DNA from 2 places in the Shewanella sp. 10B genome. Region 2 is predicted to be linked to the other one. Evidence: predicted binding sites of a transcription regulator. Region 2 holds the regulator's gene; the other holds the start of a gene.
The links. The regulator sigma-54, encoded in region 2, starts transcription at its own class of promoters, with help from an activator protein. The targets are predictions, from matches to a motif close to GTTGGCACGNNNNTNGNNT.
Positions count from the first base shown of each region.

Region 1: M0415_RS07800 (YggN family protein) is a predicted target of sigma-54. The motif match lies at 2,882-2,900, and genes of this name have one in related genera.

Region 1 is NZ_JAMDJO010000002.1:78,559-87,551, reverse strand. Features, by position in the region: gene mutY (A/G-specific adenine glycosylase) at 1-596, opposite strand, end outside; gene trmB (tRNA (guanosine(46)-N7)-methyltransferase TrmB) at 776-1,492, shown strand; gene M0415_RS07810 (YggL family protein) at 1,538-1,864, shown strand; gene glsB (glutaminase B) at 1,864-2,778, shown strand; gene M0415_RS07800 (YggN family protein) at 2,957-3,778, shown strand; gene M0415_RS07795 (LysR family transcriptional regulator) at 4,197-5,138, shown strand; gene M0415_RS07790 (DUF885 domain-containing protein) at 5,760-7,607, opposite strand; gene hemW (radical SAM family heme chaperone HemW) at 7,760-8,917, opposite strand; gene rdgB (RdgB/HAM1 family non-canonical purine NTP pyrophosphatase) at 8,917-8,993, opposite strand, start outside.
Region 2 is NZ_JAMDJO010000002.1:727,189-736,181, reverse strand. Features, by position in the region: gene M0415_RS10835 (YiaD family glycine zipper/OmpA-like lipoprotein) at 521-1,213, shown strand; gene M0415_RS10830 (molybdate ABC transporter substrate-binding protein) at 1,452-2,279, shown strand; gene mgtE (magnesium transporter) at 2,348-3,712, opposite strand; gene M0415_RS10820 (HPr family phosphocarrier protein) at 3,911-4,186, opposite strand; gene rapZ (RNase adapter RapZ) at 4,173-5,027, opposite strand; gene ptsN (PTS IIA-like nitrogen regulatory protein PtsN) at 5,024-5,467, opposite strand; gene hpf (ribosome hibernation promoting factor) at 5,470-5,757, opposite strand; gene M0415_RS10800 (RNA polymerase factor sigma-54) at 5,786-7,261, opposite strand; gene lptB (LPS export ABC transporter ATP-binding protein) at 7,367-8,098, opposite strand; gene lptA (lipopolysaccharide transport periplasmic protein LptA) at 8,095-8,646, opposite strand; gene lptC (LPS export ABC transporter periplasmic protein LptC) at 8,633-8,993, opposite strand, start outside.

The DNA of each region.
Region 1 (8,993 bases), 650 kb from region 2:
TTGGGTTTGCTGCGAGTACAAATACTGGCACCAATATCCATCATGGCTTGGTTATATTTTTGAATATCCTGCTCAGGCGTTAACTGCTCGGTTAATTGCCAGAGTTGTTCTTCCACAGGTTTTTGACCGGGCCAGCCCGCAATCGCGCCATGTCTTGCTAATACGCGCTTAACATTACCATCGAGGATCGGATGATGTTGCCCAAGTGATAGGGATAACACAGCACCTGCTGTCGAGCGACCAATACCTGGCAGCGCTAACACTTGTTCAAAGTCTGTTGGAAATTGCCCCTGATACAAATCGCGAACCATCTTAGCGGCTTTATGCAGATTGCGAGCTCTGGCGTAATAACCAAGGCCAGTCCAATGATGCAGTACTTCATCATCCGGCGCGTTAGCGAGGGCTAACACATCGGGGAAACGTGCCATAAAACGCTGGTAATAGGGGATAACAGTCGCCACTTGAGTTTGTTGCAGCATAATCTCTGAAACCCATACGCGATATGGGGTTTTATCTTGCTGCCAAGGGAGGGTTTTACGACCGTGGTTGTCGTACCAATTAACGATACGTGTAGCAAAGGAGGCTGTAGATTTCATCGGCGCAGTGTAGCGGGAGATTGGTTGGCAAACAAGTAACACTCCATCGAAAAATCGGCCTAGATTCGCTCTCTAGGATAATCTTGTTATACTTCGCCTCCATTAGTGCTTGCACTGTAAGTTGAACTTTGGATAATGCCCTTCTTTTTAGATGGTGTTGTCCACGAGACGAGGCAAAAATGAGCGAAGTCACTACCGCTGAATTTAATGAAGAAGGCAAGTATCTGCGTAAGATCAGAAGCTTTGTCCTAAGAGAAGGTCGTTTGACTAAAGGTCAAGCGCAAGCCATTGAGACTCAGTGGCCAACAATGGGCTTAGATTACACCCCTACACCATTAAACCTGACCGAAGTCTTTGGTCGCGAAGCCGATACCGTACTGGAAATTGGTTTCGGTATGGGCGCTTCTTTAGTACAAATGGCACAAGAAGCTCCTGAGCAGAACTTTATCGGTATTGAAGTCCATAAGCCTGGCGTTGGTTCATGCTTAAGTGACGCAGCCGCCGCTGGCGTGACTAACCTTCGCGTGTATCACCATGATGCAATGGAAGTATTAGAACATGCAATCGCCGATGGCAGCCTTGCGCGGGTGCAATTGTTCTTCCCCGATCCTTGGCATAAAAAGCGCCACCACAAGCGTCGCATCGTGCAGGCGGAGTTTGCTGAGCTTATCCGTCGTAAACTGAAAATTGGCGGCGTGTTCCATATGGCAACCGACTGGGAAAACTACAGCGAGCATATGCTGGAAGTCATGAATGCGGCCAATGGTTACAAAAACCAATCCGCCGATGGTACCGTGGTGCCGCGCCCAGATCATCGTCCACTGACTAAATTTGAAGCTCGCGGTCATCGCCTCGGCCATGGCGTGTGGGATCTGATGTTTGAGCGTATCGCTTAACATCTTTTATTGATTTTATTTTTTAACACAACGGGGAAAATCACTATGGCAAAGAATCGTAGCCGTCGTTTACGTAAGAAAATGCGCGTTGATGAATTCCAAGAGTTAGGTTTTGACATTACTTGGACCTTCGATGCATCTGTCTCTGAAGCCGATATTGATGCAACAGTCGATAAGTTTATCGATGAAGTCATTGAAGCCCGTAAGTTAGGTTTCCACGGCGGTGGTCATATCGAGTGGGAAGGTATTATTGCTACCCAAACTATCGGTAAGTGCACCGAGGAAGATGTTGCTGCAGTGAAGGCATTCTGGGCGGGTCAAAAAGTGACTCAACTCGAAGTTAGCGATCTGTACGATATCTGGTGGAGTTAATGCCAGAACAGGCGTTATTAGAGGAAGTGGTCGACAAAGTTCGACCCTTGCTCGGCCAAGGAAAGGTTGCTAATTATATCCCTGCGCTCGCCAATGTTGATGCTGGTAAATTGGGCATCGCCGTGACCACAATCGACGGTGAAACCATAGGCGCGGGCGATTACCTTGAGCCATTTTCAATTCAAAGTATTTCTAAAGTTTTCAGCTTAACCTTAGCGCTAACTTTATATGAAGAAACCGAAATTTGGAGCCGCGTCGGCAAAGAACCCTCGGGACACTCCTTCAATTCATTAGTCCAAGTTGAACTCGAGCGGGGAAAACCTCGCAATCCCTTTATTAATGCTGGCGCGTTAGTCATCGCCGACTTATTACAGAGCCGTTTAGGGGCACCTAAGCATCGGATGTTGGAATTGGTCAGGGCGCTGAGCCAAAACGATAAAGTCTGTTTCGATAAGCAAGTCGCGGATTCTGAATATCAGCACAGTGCACGTAATGCGGCCATCGCTTATCTAATGAAATCCTTCGGCAATTTTCAAGGCGATGTCGATACAGTGCTGCGCACTTATTTTCATTATTGCGCCTTAAAAATGAATTGCGCCGACCTCTCACGGGCGATGTTGTATTTAGCCAACCGCGGTAAAACCTTAGACGGCACTGAGCTTATTTCGCAGGTACAGACGCGGCAGTTAAATGCCCTGTTAGCAACCTCTGGCTTGTACGACGGTGCCGGTGAGTTTGCCTATCGTGTTGGTATGCCGGGTAAAAGCGGTGTCGGTGGCGGCATTATTGCGGTGATCCCTGGAGAACTCTCGGTCTGCGTTTGGTCTCCCGAATTAGACAATCAAGGTAACTCCCTCGCGGGGACGGCTATGCTTGAGCATCTTAGCCAGCGTCTCGGACGTTCAATCTTCTGATTTAACTCTTTTATTAGCACTGTTAGGCTAACTATTAGTGAAATTCACTAATCTGCTATCGGTGCTAATTTTTATAACTCCTTACTAATCATGTTGTTATAAAGTTGGCATGTCTTCTGCTATTCGTCTTTTAGCATGTTAGCTTAGTCGAATCCCTCAGATTAAAGGATGAACAACAATGAAGATAAATACGCTATTAACTGGAGTGGCATTATCGGGCGTTATTTTAGGCGCTTCTGGCTTGCAATCAGCACAAGCGAAAACTGAGCCACAAATTGATGAGCGCTGTGAGGTTTCCCTTAATTATGATGTGAGAGTCGAGCCTAAAAAATTAGTGATGAGCGAGAAGGGCGCCGAGAAGTATCGCATCGAGGTCGACAAGTTATACGTTGAAGGCAAGCAGGTAACCTTAACCGACAAACAGAAGAAACTGGTGAGCCAATATGCCGATGAGGTGTCGACTCAGGTTCCTGAAGTCATTGAATTAGTGAATGAAGCGGTTGCACTGGCCTCTCAAGCTGTGAGTATGGCATTAACGCCACTGATGGGTGATGCCGCAGGCGCAAAGTTTGATGAGATGATGGCGGGCGTGCAGAAGCGTGTCGATACCGTAGCCTACAAACAGGGCGATAGTTTTTACCTTGGCGCGACCGAAGAGTCGATGCAAAACACCTTTAACGATGAATTTGAACGGGAAATGGAGCAAATCGTACAAAACTCCATTGGCACTCTGATGATGAATATCGGCGGTCAAATTCTTGCGGGCGACGGTGAATCCTTCGAAGCCAAGATGGACGCATTCTCACAAAAAATGGACAGATTAGGCGATGATATTGAGCAGCAAATTGAGTCCCAGTCTAAGGGGATTGAAGCGAAAGCCGACCGTTTATGTGACCGTTTTGAAAATCTGCTCGTGCTTGAAAATCAACTGCGTAAAGAAGTGCCAGAGTTAGCACCCTATGTGTTGACGCAAAACACGCACCGTGAATTACGTGAATAGTGCTTGCAAGGGTAGTTAAGGTCTAAATGGGTTTGAACCAGGTAAAGCCGACCTAACTGACACTATCAATGCCGTGATATAAATGATAAAGCCCCAGTACGTTAAGTATCTGGGGCTTTTTCTTGATTCATTTTAGCCAAGCCGATTGATATTAATCTGATTGCTTGCAGCTATTTACTATGGAATATTACATTCTAAAGACTAATGTTTGGTATACTCTTAAAATATAATGAAAAGCTGGCAATTCAGTCAGATAGAACACTCTACTTTAGCGGACTTTTTCGGGCTAAATCTCTACAACTAACCCAATTGCTGTGAGATATTAAGGCATTGAGGGATGCTTTGAGGCATTTGTGCTGCATTCCTATGCTATTCCGAAAGTTAATATCACTGTCGAAACTGCTTAAGGCGACTTTCCATGTTAGAACTGTTAGAACCTATTGCGATTTTTACTCATGTGGCCAGAGCTGGTAGTTTTAGTGCCGCCGCAAGAAGGCTTGGGATCTCTAAATCTAAGGTCAGTACGCAGGTCGCCGATCTCGAGCATAGACTCGGTGTTCAACTGATCCAGCGTACCACTCGAAGCTTAAGTCTGACTGAAGCTGGACATTTGTTATATCTGCAAGGTGAAGAGTTGCTCCGCGATGCCGAACAGGCCATTGCTAGCGTGCATAACTTAAACGATGCCACCCGCGGCGTATTAAAGGTGGGGATTTCCCAGTCCTTTGGCGCTATGCATATCATTCCCGCACTGCCATCATTTATGGCCAAACACCCTGAGCTCGAGCTGCAAGTCAGCTTATTAGATCATAAGGTCGATGTGGTCAGCGAAGGTTTAGACCTATTGTTGACTATGTCTGAGCAGCTTCCTCTCGGTATGGTGGCGCGTCCTTTGATGAAGTGTCAGTTCCTCCTCGTTGCCTCCCCTGATTACATTGCGAAACATGGTGAACCGTCGCGCCCTGAACAATTGGTCGACCATAACTGCTTGGTCTATCAAGGTGAGTGGCATGAGCACAGCATGTGGCAGTTTAAAAAGGGCGATGATTACTGTGAGATAGGTGTCTCTGGTAACTTTAGAGTGGATAACGCTCCAGCATTAAAATCAGCTGCGATCAGTGGCTTAGGGGTTGTATATCTGGCCAGTTACTTGATGGAAGATGAAATCGCTAAGGGCACCTTAGTGCCGCTGCTGAGGGATTGGCAACTGACTCATCATTTACCGCTACAGGCCGTTTACCCACGCCGTAAACACTTAGCGCCTAAGGTGAGTGCTTTCATTGAGTTTATTAAAGATCACATTGGTAACCCGCCTTATTGGGACATTCCCTATGCAGAACTCTTCAGTGAACGTCAGTAATTTTGGAAACATTGTTCTTAAAATGCGTTTAATGCATTTTTAGGGAGTTTGATGGTTTTAAAATTCATTTAAAATCAATCAGCTGAGTCGTGACTGGCTTGTATTTTAGTTTGGTTTTTTAGGGTTATCTAAAACAGCTTTTTAGTAGGTGTATTGAAGTCTGTTCTTAAATGAATACAATGGTTGCCAGATGATTCGGAATGACCTGAGTCCTACACTTATACTGGAAATGACCCCTTTTGGTATTAGCGTACAGGTTGGCAGCAATGCAGTTTCGGATCACAGCCAGCAGAAGTTTGCGAACTAAAACAATGTTGGCTTTTAAACCATCATCCTAGTTTTTGGTTTACCTCAGCTCATTAGGCTGAGGTAATTTTTTTCTGATGGTTGAGTGCGGGAACGAGTTTTGTCTCTCTGTACCCTAAAGTCACACCGAGTGTTAAGTGCATGCTTAATACATCAAATATAGTGACCCACAGTGAGATAGGGTTTTATGACCTAGCCGGTAATAAATCCAATAAAAAAGCCACTTAATAGTGGCTTTTTTATTGGCTGCGATTTAACTATTTTATTGGCAAGGCGTTCAAGGGAGGCTAGCGTTAGCCTCCCACGGTTTCAAGCTTAGGCTTTGTTAACACTAGCAATCCATTGATCGACTTGCTCTTCCAGTACATCTAAAGGCAGCGCGCCATTTGCCAAGACTAAAGTATGGAAATCCCGGATATCAAACTTATCACCCAGTTGTTTTTCCGCCTTGTGTCTCAGTTCGAGTAACTTAATCATCCCAACTTTATAGGCAGTAGCTTGCGATGGCATAACGATATGACGTTCGACCATTTTCTTCGCATCGGATTTTGCGTTAGGGGTATTATCGACGTAATAAGCTATCCCTTGTTCGCGGGTCCATTTTTTGGCGTGGATCCCGGTATCGACCACTAAACGACAAGCTCGCCATAACTCCATCGCCAGTCGACCAAAATCGGAGTAAGGGTCAGCATATAAGCCCATCTCCTTCGGGAAAGACTCACTGTAGAGCCCCCAACCTTCGATATAAGCGGTATAGCCACCAAACTTACGGAACTTAGGAATATCCTTTAGCTCCTGTGAGATAGCGATTTGCATATGGTGGCCAGGGATCCCTTCATGGTAAGCCAGTGCTTCCATCTGGTATTTGGGCATGGCTTTCATATCGTAGAGGTTGGCATAGTAGCTGCCAGGGCGAGAGCCATCGGGCGCCGGTTGTTCATAAAAGGCTTTACCCGCAGATTTCTCCCTAAAGGCTTCAACCTGTTTGACTATCATGGCCGCCTTAGGCTTGACCTTAAAGACTTCATCCAAGCGTGAGCGCATATTATCGATAAGCTTGGTTGCATCGGCTAAATATGCCGCTTTGCCTTCGGCGGTATTTGGATAATAGAACTGCGGATCATCGCGCATAAAGGCAAAGAACTCTTGCAAGGTGCCGTTAAAATTCACCTTTTTCATAATGGCGCGCATTTCATTATGGATGCGCTCCACTTCGGCAAGACCAAGTTGATGGATTTCATCCGCCGTCATGTGGGTAGTCGTGGTGCGCGCAAGGGCATTGTTATAAAACGCCTCGCCGTCGGGGAGTTTCCAAACCCCATCGCGGGTATCGGCCTTGGCTTCTAAGGTTTTGATATAGGCGATAAGCGTCTTGTATGCGGGCTCAACTTGGGACACTAGCGCTTTTTCTGCATCGGCAATAAGCTGGGCTTTTTCTGCTTCAGTGATGCTGAGTGCGCTCACTTTTTTGCGAAAATCCGCCAACAAGGCACTGTCTTCGCCTTTATCGAAGGGGGCGCCTTTAATGATGTTTTGGCTGTCAGAAATCACGTAACCAAACACAAATTTAGGGGTAATAATGCCTTTATCAGCGCGCACTTCTAGCGCCTGTTGCAGTTGGCTTAGGCGTTTGGGCACGCCATTTAAGCGGCTGATATAGGCCTTAGCATCGCTGACATCGGTGATCTGGTGTTGATTAATCAGGAAGGAGGCGATTATCGAGTGGCCACCATGCATCTGATTCACTGGGTAGTTATGGTAGCGCCACTGGTAGTCTTTGATATCGTTATTCAGGTTTTGGGTGAGTAACGTCAGGCTTAGGCGAGTTTGTGGGTCAAGCTTACTCGCATCCAGTTGATTCACTTCGGCTAGCTGTTTCTTGGTTCGCGCCAACTCACGGGCATCCGCTTCATCGCCAATGTCATCCCACTTATCATAGTCCTGCTTTATACCCATATAGGTTTGCGCAATGGGGCTTGCCATGATGTTTTCCATGAAGATGGCTTCAAACAAGGCGTTGGCTTTTTCTGACTCGCTTTGGGCAGCAACACTTGCACTGGTCACATTATGTGAGTCACTTAAGGTGGGCACCGCATAGGAAGGCAGTGCTAGCAGGGAGGAGAGGGTAAATGCGACTAAGCTGATGTTCGTTTTTATTGGCATGATCAGGCTTCCTTAACAATGTTCAGGCAATTCTAAAGAAGCAGGGGAAAAATGTATGAATATAAATGTTAGAAAATGTGTTAGCCATAAAAGATATCTCATTGAGAAACCTAGGCTAACACATTATTTATATAGGAAATTTAATCAGCGAATTAACAAAATTGCGTCAGTAAATCGTTCACAAACATGTGACCTTTACTGGTTAATTGCCAATGTTCAGCCGATTCGGTCAGTAAACCCCGTTGTTTGGCCTTTTCCATTCCCTCTTTCAAAGTATCACGGTGTAAACCGGTTCTGTCTTCAAACTCTTGCTTTGGGATAGGCGTCATTAAGCGCAGACGATTCATCAAGTATTCGAGGGCACGATCTTCTTCGGCGACCTCAGTTTGCTCGAAGTGATAGCTGTCGGCGGCTAAATAACCCTTAGGGTGTTTGATTTTGACCGTGCGAATAATGCGGTTCTCTTCGGGTAAGGTTACTTTGCCATGGGCGCCGCAGCCAATACCTAAATAATCGCCGAATTGCCAATAGTTAAGGTTATGCCTGCATTGATAACCGGGTTTGGCATAGGCCGAGATTTCATACTGCTCATAACCGAGTGCCGCTAACTTTTGTTGCCCTTGTTCGTAGATCTGCCAGAGATCTTCATCGTCGGGCAGCTGCGGCGGTTTTGAGTGGAACAGGGTATTGGGTTCAATCGTCAGTTGGTACCAAGACAAATGCGGCGGATTGAGCGCAGCAGCTGTATCTATATCCGCCATGGCCTCAGCAAAACTTTGATTCGGAAGTCCGTGCATCAAATCCAAGTTAAAACTTAAATAACCCGCTTGACTGGCTTTTTGGGCGGCGGTTTGGGCTTCGTTTTGATCGTGGATCCGCCCCAGCAGATTGAGCTTATCCTTAGAGAAACTCTGCACCCCAATGGATAATCGGGTGACCCCTGCGGCGCGGTAGGCACTAAAGTCATCGTGCTCTAGGGTACCAGGGTTGGCCTCCATGGTGATTTCAATATCGTCACTGAAGGGAATGAGCGCATTGGCGCCATCCAATATCCGTTTGATTTGATTGGCATCAAACAGAGACGGCGTTCCACCACCAATAAAAATGGTGTGGAGCTTACGGCCTTGTACTAAGTGCAAATCTTGGCGTAAGTCCGCTAGCAGCGCATCCACATAGGCCTTTTGGGGTAATTCGCCATTTTGCCCATGGGAGTTAAAGTCGCAGTAAGGGCATTTTTGTACACACCAAGGGATATGGATGTACAGGCTCAACGGCGGCAGGGTTAACTGAGGTGACACATTCACTGACATTATTGGGCGTTCCCGTCGGTAAATACGCCTTTTTCCTGCATGGCAGTAATCAGTTGCACTAAAGCTTTACCACGGT
Region 2 (8,993 bases):
TGACTAATAAGTTTCATCAGATGTTTCATCTCTTCCTCCTCAATCCGTTTTGGGATTGTGCTTCGATTACCATGCCTCACAACGGGCACTTAGATTAACGTCCATCGATGTCAAACAGCTTACTTAAGGTGTTGAGTGAGTCGCTTGAGCGCCTCTGCTCTTCTACCTATTTATTAGTATGTAAGATCCGTGCCAATTTTTTAAAATTTGTATTTTCATTTAAAATCATATGTTTATTAAAATGTTTCAAACGGTGACTTTTTTAAGTTATGTCTGAAACGGTGCAGCTTGCACTATTTCAGTGCTTTTACTCTAAATGTTGTGCAGATGATCTTGAGATGTTTACATTTAGTGTTATTTTCGATTAAATCAGTCATAAACTGAGCGATAAAGCGATTAAAGATTGTCTCAACAGAGAATGTTTATATACTGCGGTTTTTATGGTGTCTTTTGGCGACTTGCCACGCCCTTTGCCTTTTGGCGGGCAAATACCATCATCAATCATGTTATGAGGTCATAAATGATGAAGCCTTCTCTGATTAAATCTCTGCCGGCGTCAAAGCTGGCGATTGTCGTGGTTACCAGTGCCCTGATTGCCTCGGGTTGCTCGACTGTCAATCCCTATACCAACGAACAACAAACGGCGAAAGCGACGACTGGCGCCTTAATTGGTGCGGTTGCCGGTGCGGCCGTTGGGGTTGCGTCATCAAGTAAGAGTGACCGCGGTAAAGGTGCTTTAATTGGTGCAGCCTCTGGCGCCGCCGTCGGTGGTGGTATTGGCTATTACATGGATGTGCAAGAAACCAAACTGCGCCAACAATTGGCGTCGACAGGTGTGAGTGTAACCCGCGACGGTGACAATATTATTCTCAACATGCCAAACGAAGTGACCTTTGGTGTTGACCAAACTGAGCTGAGCGATGGCGCTAAGCGCGTATTGAACTCAGTAGCGCTGGTGGCCAAGGAGTACAGCAAGACTCAACTGAACGTATTAGGTTACACAGATAGCAGCGGCTCAGATGCTTACAACCTACGTTTATCACAAGTGCGTGCCAGCGAAGTGGGCAACTACCTGATGAGCAAAGGCGTCGCTTCTGCTCGGGTTAAATCGAAGGGCATGGGTGAGGCGAGTCCTATCGCATCGAATGCGAATGCCGCAGGTCGCGCCCAAAACCGTCGAGTGGAAATTGTGTTAACCCCAACGGGGCAATAATTTTCTATAAAATAAGAGTCGCCTACGGGCGACTTTTTACTATCAGCACTCGCTGATTCTTTGCATTAGGCAACAATTTTCCTTAGTGGACAATTTGTCCCGTCACCTAAAAGACTTAAGTGATCTTGGCCACAATCGTCCCGATTTGCATTTATCCGGCAGAGGTAATACTTGATCCGCTAAAGGTTTTGCCGTCATGTATGCACTAGGACATTTCTGTGTGAATGGAGAGTACAGCATGGCAAAACAAAGTTTAGTGTTCGCAATCAGTTTAGGGGCGACATTGATGGCGGGAATGGCACAAGGCGCAACAATGAGCTCTGAGGCAACTGCACCAATTGAACTCAGGGCCGCAGGCAGTTTAAAGGCGGCGATGAACGATATTATTGCTGCTTATCAGGCGAAATCAGATGCTAAGGTGGCAGCGCAGTATGCGCCTTCGGGCTTATTACTCAAGCGGATCCAAGAGGGTGAGCGAGTCGATATCTTCGCCTCGGCGAATATGAAACACCCGCAGGCCTTAGTCGATGCGGGAGTGGGTCAACAGGTGCAAATGTTTGCCCGTAACCAGCTCTGCGCCATTGCCCTGGCGGATGTGCCACTCACCAGTGCGAATTTATTAGATACCATGCTCGCGCCGCAAACTAAAGTCGGCACATCAACGCCAAAAGCCGATCCCGCGGGGGATTATGCTTGGGCCGTGTTTGCGAAAGCCGAGGCCTTAAAAGCCAATGCAAAAACCACATTAGAAACCAAAGCCTTGCAGCTAACGGGTGGGCCTGAAAGTGCTAAACCGCCGAAAGATCGTAATCCCTATGCTTGGGTGATGGAAAATAAGCAGGCGGACGTGTTCTTAACCTATTGCACCAATGCGGTGCTGGCACAAAAAGAAGTGCCAAGCCTCAAGATTGTCGATTTACCGCCTGAGCTAGCGGTCGGTGCCGACTATGGCTTATTGGTGTTAAAGGATGCCAATAATGCAGCTGCGCCTTTAGCCGAGTTTATTTTGTCTCCTGAGGGGCAAGCGATTTTAACGGGCTATGGTTTTCAGCCGCCTAAAAAATAGTGCTAATTGACTTATTAAAATGGCGCCCTATGGCGCCATTTTTGTTGTTCGTTTTAGCAGGTTGAGTACTAGTGCATTAAATACAGGGTCGCTAATCCTAAGAAGGCAAACAGGCCAATCACATCGGTGACTGTGGTGAGCACCATGCCGCCCGCTAACGCAGGATCCACTTTTAAGCGCTTTAAGATCAGCGGAATACTGGCGCCAGCCAGTCCTGCGACAGTCATATTGATAAGCATTGCGCCGCCAATCAGGCTGGCAAGCGCCATATCGTCTTTCCAAACTAATACCGCGATAAACACCAAAATCGACCACATGAGGCCGTTCAAAAAGCCAATGGCGAGTTCTTTGCCAATCAGCCAGCGGGCGTTACTCTGGCCAATATGACCCAAGGCAATCCCACGGATCACCAGTGCTAAGGTTTGATTGCCCGCGACTCCGCCCATGCTAGGGACAATCGTCATTAAAATCGCAATCGTGGCGAATTGTTCGATTGTGCCTTCAAACATATTGCTGACAGAGGCTGCCAGCAGGGCGGCAAACAGGTTAATCGTCAACCAGAGCGAGCGTCGGAAAGTGCTTTTCACTACAGGGGCGAAGGTATCTTCATCATCGTCCATCCCCGCCATCCCCATCATGGAGTGCTCGGCGTCTTCACGGATAACATCCACCACGTCATCGATGGTGATACGCCCGAGTAACTTGCCCTCACTATCGACCACGGGGGCGGACACCCAGTCATGGCGCTCGAACAGCTGTGCTACTTCGCTGTCGGACATGCCCACGGGAATGCTCTCGATATCGGTATCGATAATGCTGCTGATATGAGTATTGGGATCGCAGGTGAGCAGATCCGCAAGTTTGACGCCGCCGAGTACGCGATCGTGCTTATCCACCACGTATAAGGTGTCAGTGGTGTCGGGCAGGTTGCCCCGTTGGCGCAAATAACGCAGCACCACATCGATATTCACATCGGGCCTTAAGGTCACAGTATCTGTGTTCATTAGGCTGCCCGCGGTTTCATCGGGGTAGGAGAGCGCTTGCTCGACCCGCTGGCGGTTTTGCAGGCTCATAGACTGTAATACTTGCTTATAGACCGTATCTGGCAAGCTTCGCAGGATATAAGCGAGATCGTCCGTATCCATACTGGCGGTCGCCTTGGCTACCCGCTCAGGGCTCATGGCGCGGATCAGTGGATCTTTTAACTCTTCACTGAGTTCATCGAGAATATCCCCGAGCTGGTCTTGATCGATAAGTTGCCACAGCACTTGCCGCGCTTTAGGGGGCGAGGACTCTAAAATCAATGCGATATCCGACGCCGCCATGTTTTGCAGCATTTGCCTGACATGCACAAACATACCGCTATTGAGGGCATGGCTCAGTTGGTCGAGACGTTGTTCGACTTGTAAGCTGTCTGAGGCTTCTACAGGCATGTTTCCTCCAAGATGGCGACGGTGGATAGGGACGTTTGGCTGTTGAGGGCTTAAGCCAAAGCGCAGCAGTATATTGTAATTGAGCGCACGGGAGGGCGTCGAGTCACAAATGTGTTTTACTGGTATAAGGTGCTGAAATCAAAACCAAACGGGGTGCTGAATAACGGCAGGAATCATCGAGAAGAGATATCGATACGATTAACAGGCTTCGTCGAACTTAGCGTCGATAAGCGCGCAAATGGCATTGAGCGCGGGCTCGGCATCTGGGCCTTCGGCAATCAGGGTAATGGTTTTACCCATGCCGGTTTCTAGCATAAGTAACCCTAAAACACTGGCGGCAGAGGCCTGTTTTTCACCTTGGATCAGCGTAATGCTGGCATCAAACTCTGAGGCCAACACCACGAGTTTAGTTGCTGCGCGGGCATGTAAGCCGAGTTTATTGCAGATGGTGACCTGGCGTTCAAGCTTTGGCATTTGTCAGTTCCCGATGGCGTGCATTGACTTGATGTTTACCGTTACTAAAGCGTTTAGCCAGTTGCTCGGCGATATAAACAGAGCGGTGTTGTCCGCCTGTGCAGCCAATGGCAATGGTCAGATAACTGCGGTTATTACGCTCGAGGTGGGGTAACCAGGTTTCGAGTAGGTTCTCAATCTGCCAAATAAACTTATTGACCAAGGGCTGGCGATTTAAAAACTCTGCCACAGGTTCATCTAAACCTGTGAGGGGGCGCAACTCGGGTTCCCAGTGGGGGTTGGGTAAAAAGCGCACATCAAACATAAAGTCGGCTTCGGTTGGCATACCATGCTTAAAACCGAAAGACTCGAAGTTGATCACCAGTTCCTTATCGACACTGCCAAGCAGGATTTGCCGTACTTGGTCGCTGAGTTCATAGATATTCAGATTCGAGGTATCTATGTAGTGATCCATCTGCTGTGACAGGGGCTCGAGCAACTTGCCTTCAAGCTTAATGGCTTCTTGCAGTGATACTCGGCTCTTAGATAAGGGATGTAAGCGCCGCGTCTCGCTGTAGCGCTTTAACAGTACTTTATCGCTGGAGTTTAAGAAGAAGCTGGTAAGTTCAGTGCCCTCTGGCAGGCTGGCGAGCTGTTTGACGAGTACCTTGTCTTGCTCCGGCAGGTTACGCACGTCAACACTGATGGCGACGAGATCGTTACTGCCCTTGAGCTGTTCGAGTAAGCTGCCAATCAGCGGCAAAGGAAGATTATCGACACAATAGTAGCCGAGATCTTCAAGCACTCTTAGTGCGACCGATTTGCCTGAGCCTGAGCGCCCTGACACTATGACCAGTTTCATCCAGTGATTACCTGATAGAGTTCCGTTTCATCATGCGTCTTGCGCAATTGCTTCAATATTTGCTTGTCGCTGAGCTTTTCAGCCATGCAGGACAAAGTGCTTAAGTGCTGTTGACATTGGTCAGCAGGCACTAGCAGCGCAAATAAAATGTCGACAGGTTGTTTATCGATAGCATCAAAGGCTATCGGCTCCTCACATTTCACCAATATGGCTATGGGTTGTGTTATATCGGTTAATCGACCATGTGGAATGGCGATGCCGTTACCTATACCTGTGCTCCCCATCTTTTCGCGCGCCACTAGGCTTTCGAAGATCTCTTGAGATGAGAGGGTGGGGTACTGGGCAGCGGCTAAGTCGCTGATAAGTTCCAGTACCTTTTTCTTACTGCCCGGAGTGGCGCAGGTCGTGCATTCCGGCCGCAGTATGGTACGAAGTTCCATTGCTAGTGTTTTGTTAACTTCTCTTTGTGTTTAATAACCTGACGATCAAGCTTGTCGATCAGGACGTCTATGGCAGCATACATATCTGCATGCTCTGAAGTCGCGAAGACTTCACCACCGGTGAGGTTGATTCTCGCTTCGGCAATTTGTTGCATTTTCTCAACATTGAGCACAACGTGCACATTATTGATCTGTTCGAAATGACGTTCAAGTTTTGAAAACTTTTCCTCAACATAAGCCCGTAACGATTCAGTAATCTCGATATGGTGTCCACTCAGGTTTATTTGCATATAAACGTCCTCCGATTTCCACTTTAGGCTATAAACTTTTACGCTGATTGGAAGGGGGAATAAGCATCGCCTCTCGGTACTTCGCAATGGTTCTGCGCGCAACGTTAATTCCCTGTTCTGCCAGAAGTTGCGCCATCTTGCTGTCGCTTAATGGTTTTTTCTGGTTTTCCGCTGCAACCAGTTTCTTAATGAAGGCTCTGATTGCCGTGGATGAGCACTCACCGCCATCATCAGTCCCGACGTGGCTTGAGAAGAAATATTTTAGTTCAAAAAGTCCCTTTGGGGTATGCATGTATTTTTGTGTGGTCACCCGTGAAATGGTGGACTCATGCATCTCTACCGCCTCGGCGATATCGTTTAGGACCATAGGTTTCATGGCTTCTTCACCGTATTCGAAGAAACCCTGTTGATATTGCACTATGCAGTTTGCCACCTTGAGCAGTGTTTCGTTACGGCTTTCAAGGCTTTTGATAAACCACTTGGCTTCTTGCAGATGCCCGCGGATAAATTGGCTATCGGCTTGGCTTTTGGTGCTGCGCGCCATGGCTGCATATTGCTGATTAACATTGATTTTTGGCATGCAGTCTGGATTTAACTCGACCACCCAGCGACCATTTTTCTTCGACACCGACACATCGGGGATGACATATTCTTCATCGACAGGGGTGATGAGCAAACCGGGGCGAGGGTTTAAGGTTTGGATGAGGGCAATGCTCTCGCGCAGATCATCTTCCTTAAGCTTGGTTTTACGCATCAACAACCTAAAGTCGCGGGCAGCGATCAGATCTAAATGATCTTTGATCAACATACGGGCGTTTTCGAGGTGTGGGGTATCCGGCGAAAAATGGGAGAGTTGGATAAGCAGACATTCGCTTAAATCCCTTGCGGCGACACCGACGGGATCGAAGTGTTGAATGCGCTTGAGTACGGCTTCGACTTCATCCAGCTCGATCTCAGGATTGCCCATGGCCTCGAGGATATCTTCAGTACTTTGAGTCAGATAACCTTGATCGTCGATGGCATCAATAATCGCGGTGGCAATAGCTAAATCGGTTTCAGAGAAGGGCGTGAGGTTTTTCTGCCATTCTAAATGTTCGTACAGGCCTTCACTGGTTTCCCCTTGGAAGGGCATGTCATCTTCACGGCTGGCGCCAGAACCTGAGTTTGGCGATGCGGTAAAGACTTCATCCCAAGTGGTGTCCATGGGTAGTTCTTCGGGCAGGGATTCTTTGGTCAACGACTCGGCAATGTCCACGGTGGAATTGTCTTGTTCCTGTGGCTGGGCTGTCGTTTCGCTAAAGTCGGTATCGGCGATATCTTGCTTACGTTCGGTAGGCGCGTCGAATTGCTCCTCTTCCAGCTCGAGAAGGGGATTAGAGTCTAAGGCTTGCTGGATCTCTTGCTGCAGTTCTAATGACGACAATTGCAACAGACGAATGGCCTGTTGAAGTTGTGGCGTCATGGTTAACTGTTGACCCAGTTTGAGCTGGAGTGACGCTTTCATGTTACCGCTGATCCCTACGTTATTATTTTGAATTTAGGCCGCTTGTTATCATATTGATGGCGCAGATAAGCCAAAATTCAAGGCTAATTGGCTCTGTTTAAGTAACTATAGCCTGAATTGTTCACCTAAGTACACAGCCCTAACTTGCTGATTGTCTAAGATCTCTGCGGGAGTTCCTTCGGCAATCAGGTTTCCGTGACTGACAATGTAGGCATGTTCACAGACGTCTAAAGTCTCGCGCACATTGTGGTCTGTGATCAATACCCCAAGGCCTCGGCTCTTGAGTTGTTCGATGATTTTCTTGATATCGATAACCGAAATCGGGTCGACACCGGCGAAGGGTTCATCGAGCAGAATAAACTTAGGATTGGCCGCTAAGGCGCGGGCAATTTCGACGCGGCGACGCTCACCGCCCGATAACGACATGCCTTGGCTATCGCGAATATGGGTGATATGGAACTCTTCGAGCAGATGTTCCAGCTCTTCTTCGCGTTGATCGCGATTGAGCTCTTTACGGGTTTGCAGTACCGCCATGATATTGTCGTGCACTGTCAGCTTGCGAAAGATACTGGCTTCCTGTGGCAGGTAACCAATGCCTTTGCGAGCGCGCAGGTGCATAGGATCGGCGGTTAAATCATCATCGTCGATAAAGATATGGCCTTTATCGCTTTTGACTAAGCCCACGACCATGTAAAAGGTGGTGGTTTTACCCGCACCGTTTGGGCCGAGTAGGCCGACGACTTGACCCGTTTTCACCGTCAGGCTGACATCTTTCACAACCTGACGACTCTTATAACTCTTAGCGAGATTCTGTGCTTTTAAGGTGATTTGGGTCATTTAGAATCCTGTTTTTTCACAGGTTTGTCCGCAGGCTGATTCTTGAGTTCTTCCTGATAGTTGTCAGGTTGAATAATGGTGATTACGCGATCATCACCGCTACCCGTGCTCTCAGCGATCAGTTTCTGCTGAATAATATCGTAACGGATGAGGTTACCCGTCACTTGGCTACCCGCTTGGTCTAGGGTCGCTGAGCCTGTTAAGGTCAGGGTGCGGGTCGCCATTTCATAGCGAATTTCTTTGGCGCTCGCCGACGCTGGGCGTCCATCGTCGAGAATTTGGCTGTAGGTCGCAGGGTTGCCCGTTGCCACTAAAATCTTGCTGTTTTCCCCTTCGGCAGAAAATGCACGTAGTTGATCCGCATGGATTTTAATCGAGCCTTGAGTGACTTCAACCGGACCGAAGAAAATGATCTGGTTATTTTTAATGTCCGCAGTTTGGCTGACGGCTTTAATTTTCACTTCTTGCTGTAAGTCACCGACCTTGGCGAAGGCACTCATGCTGGTGATTAGCATTAGGCCGGCAAGTAATATGTTATTTTGCTTCATAGGTTCCTACTACCTGACTGGTCAATTGCACTTCCTGCGCGTTAAGGTCGGCATAAAGGCCTTGCCCTTGAATATTAAAATCTTTCCCTGTGACGTAAATGATGCGGTCAGAGGTCATTATCATAGTGTTGAGATCGAGTTCTAAAAAACTGGTGGACAATGTCTGTATGGGTTCACCAGGGCTGATGGCATCGATAATAACATTATTTTCTAATACAACCTTGCCGGTATCTTTATTGAGTCGACCTTGGTCGGCTCGGATCTGCCATTTTGCTTTACCTTGGTCGGGATAGACAAGATAGACGGGCTGAGTAAAGTCGGTTTGGTTTTTCAGCTCATAGTGTTCC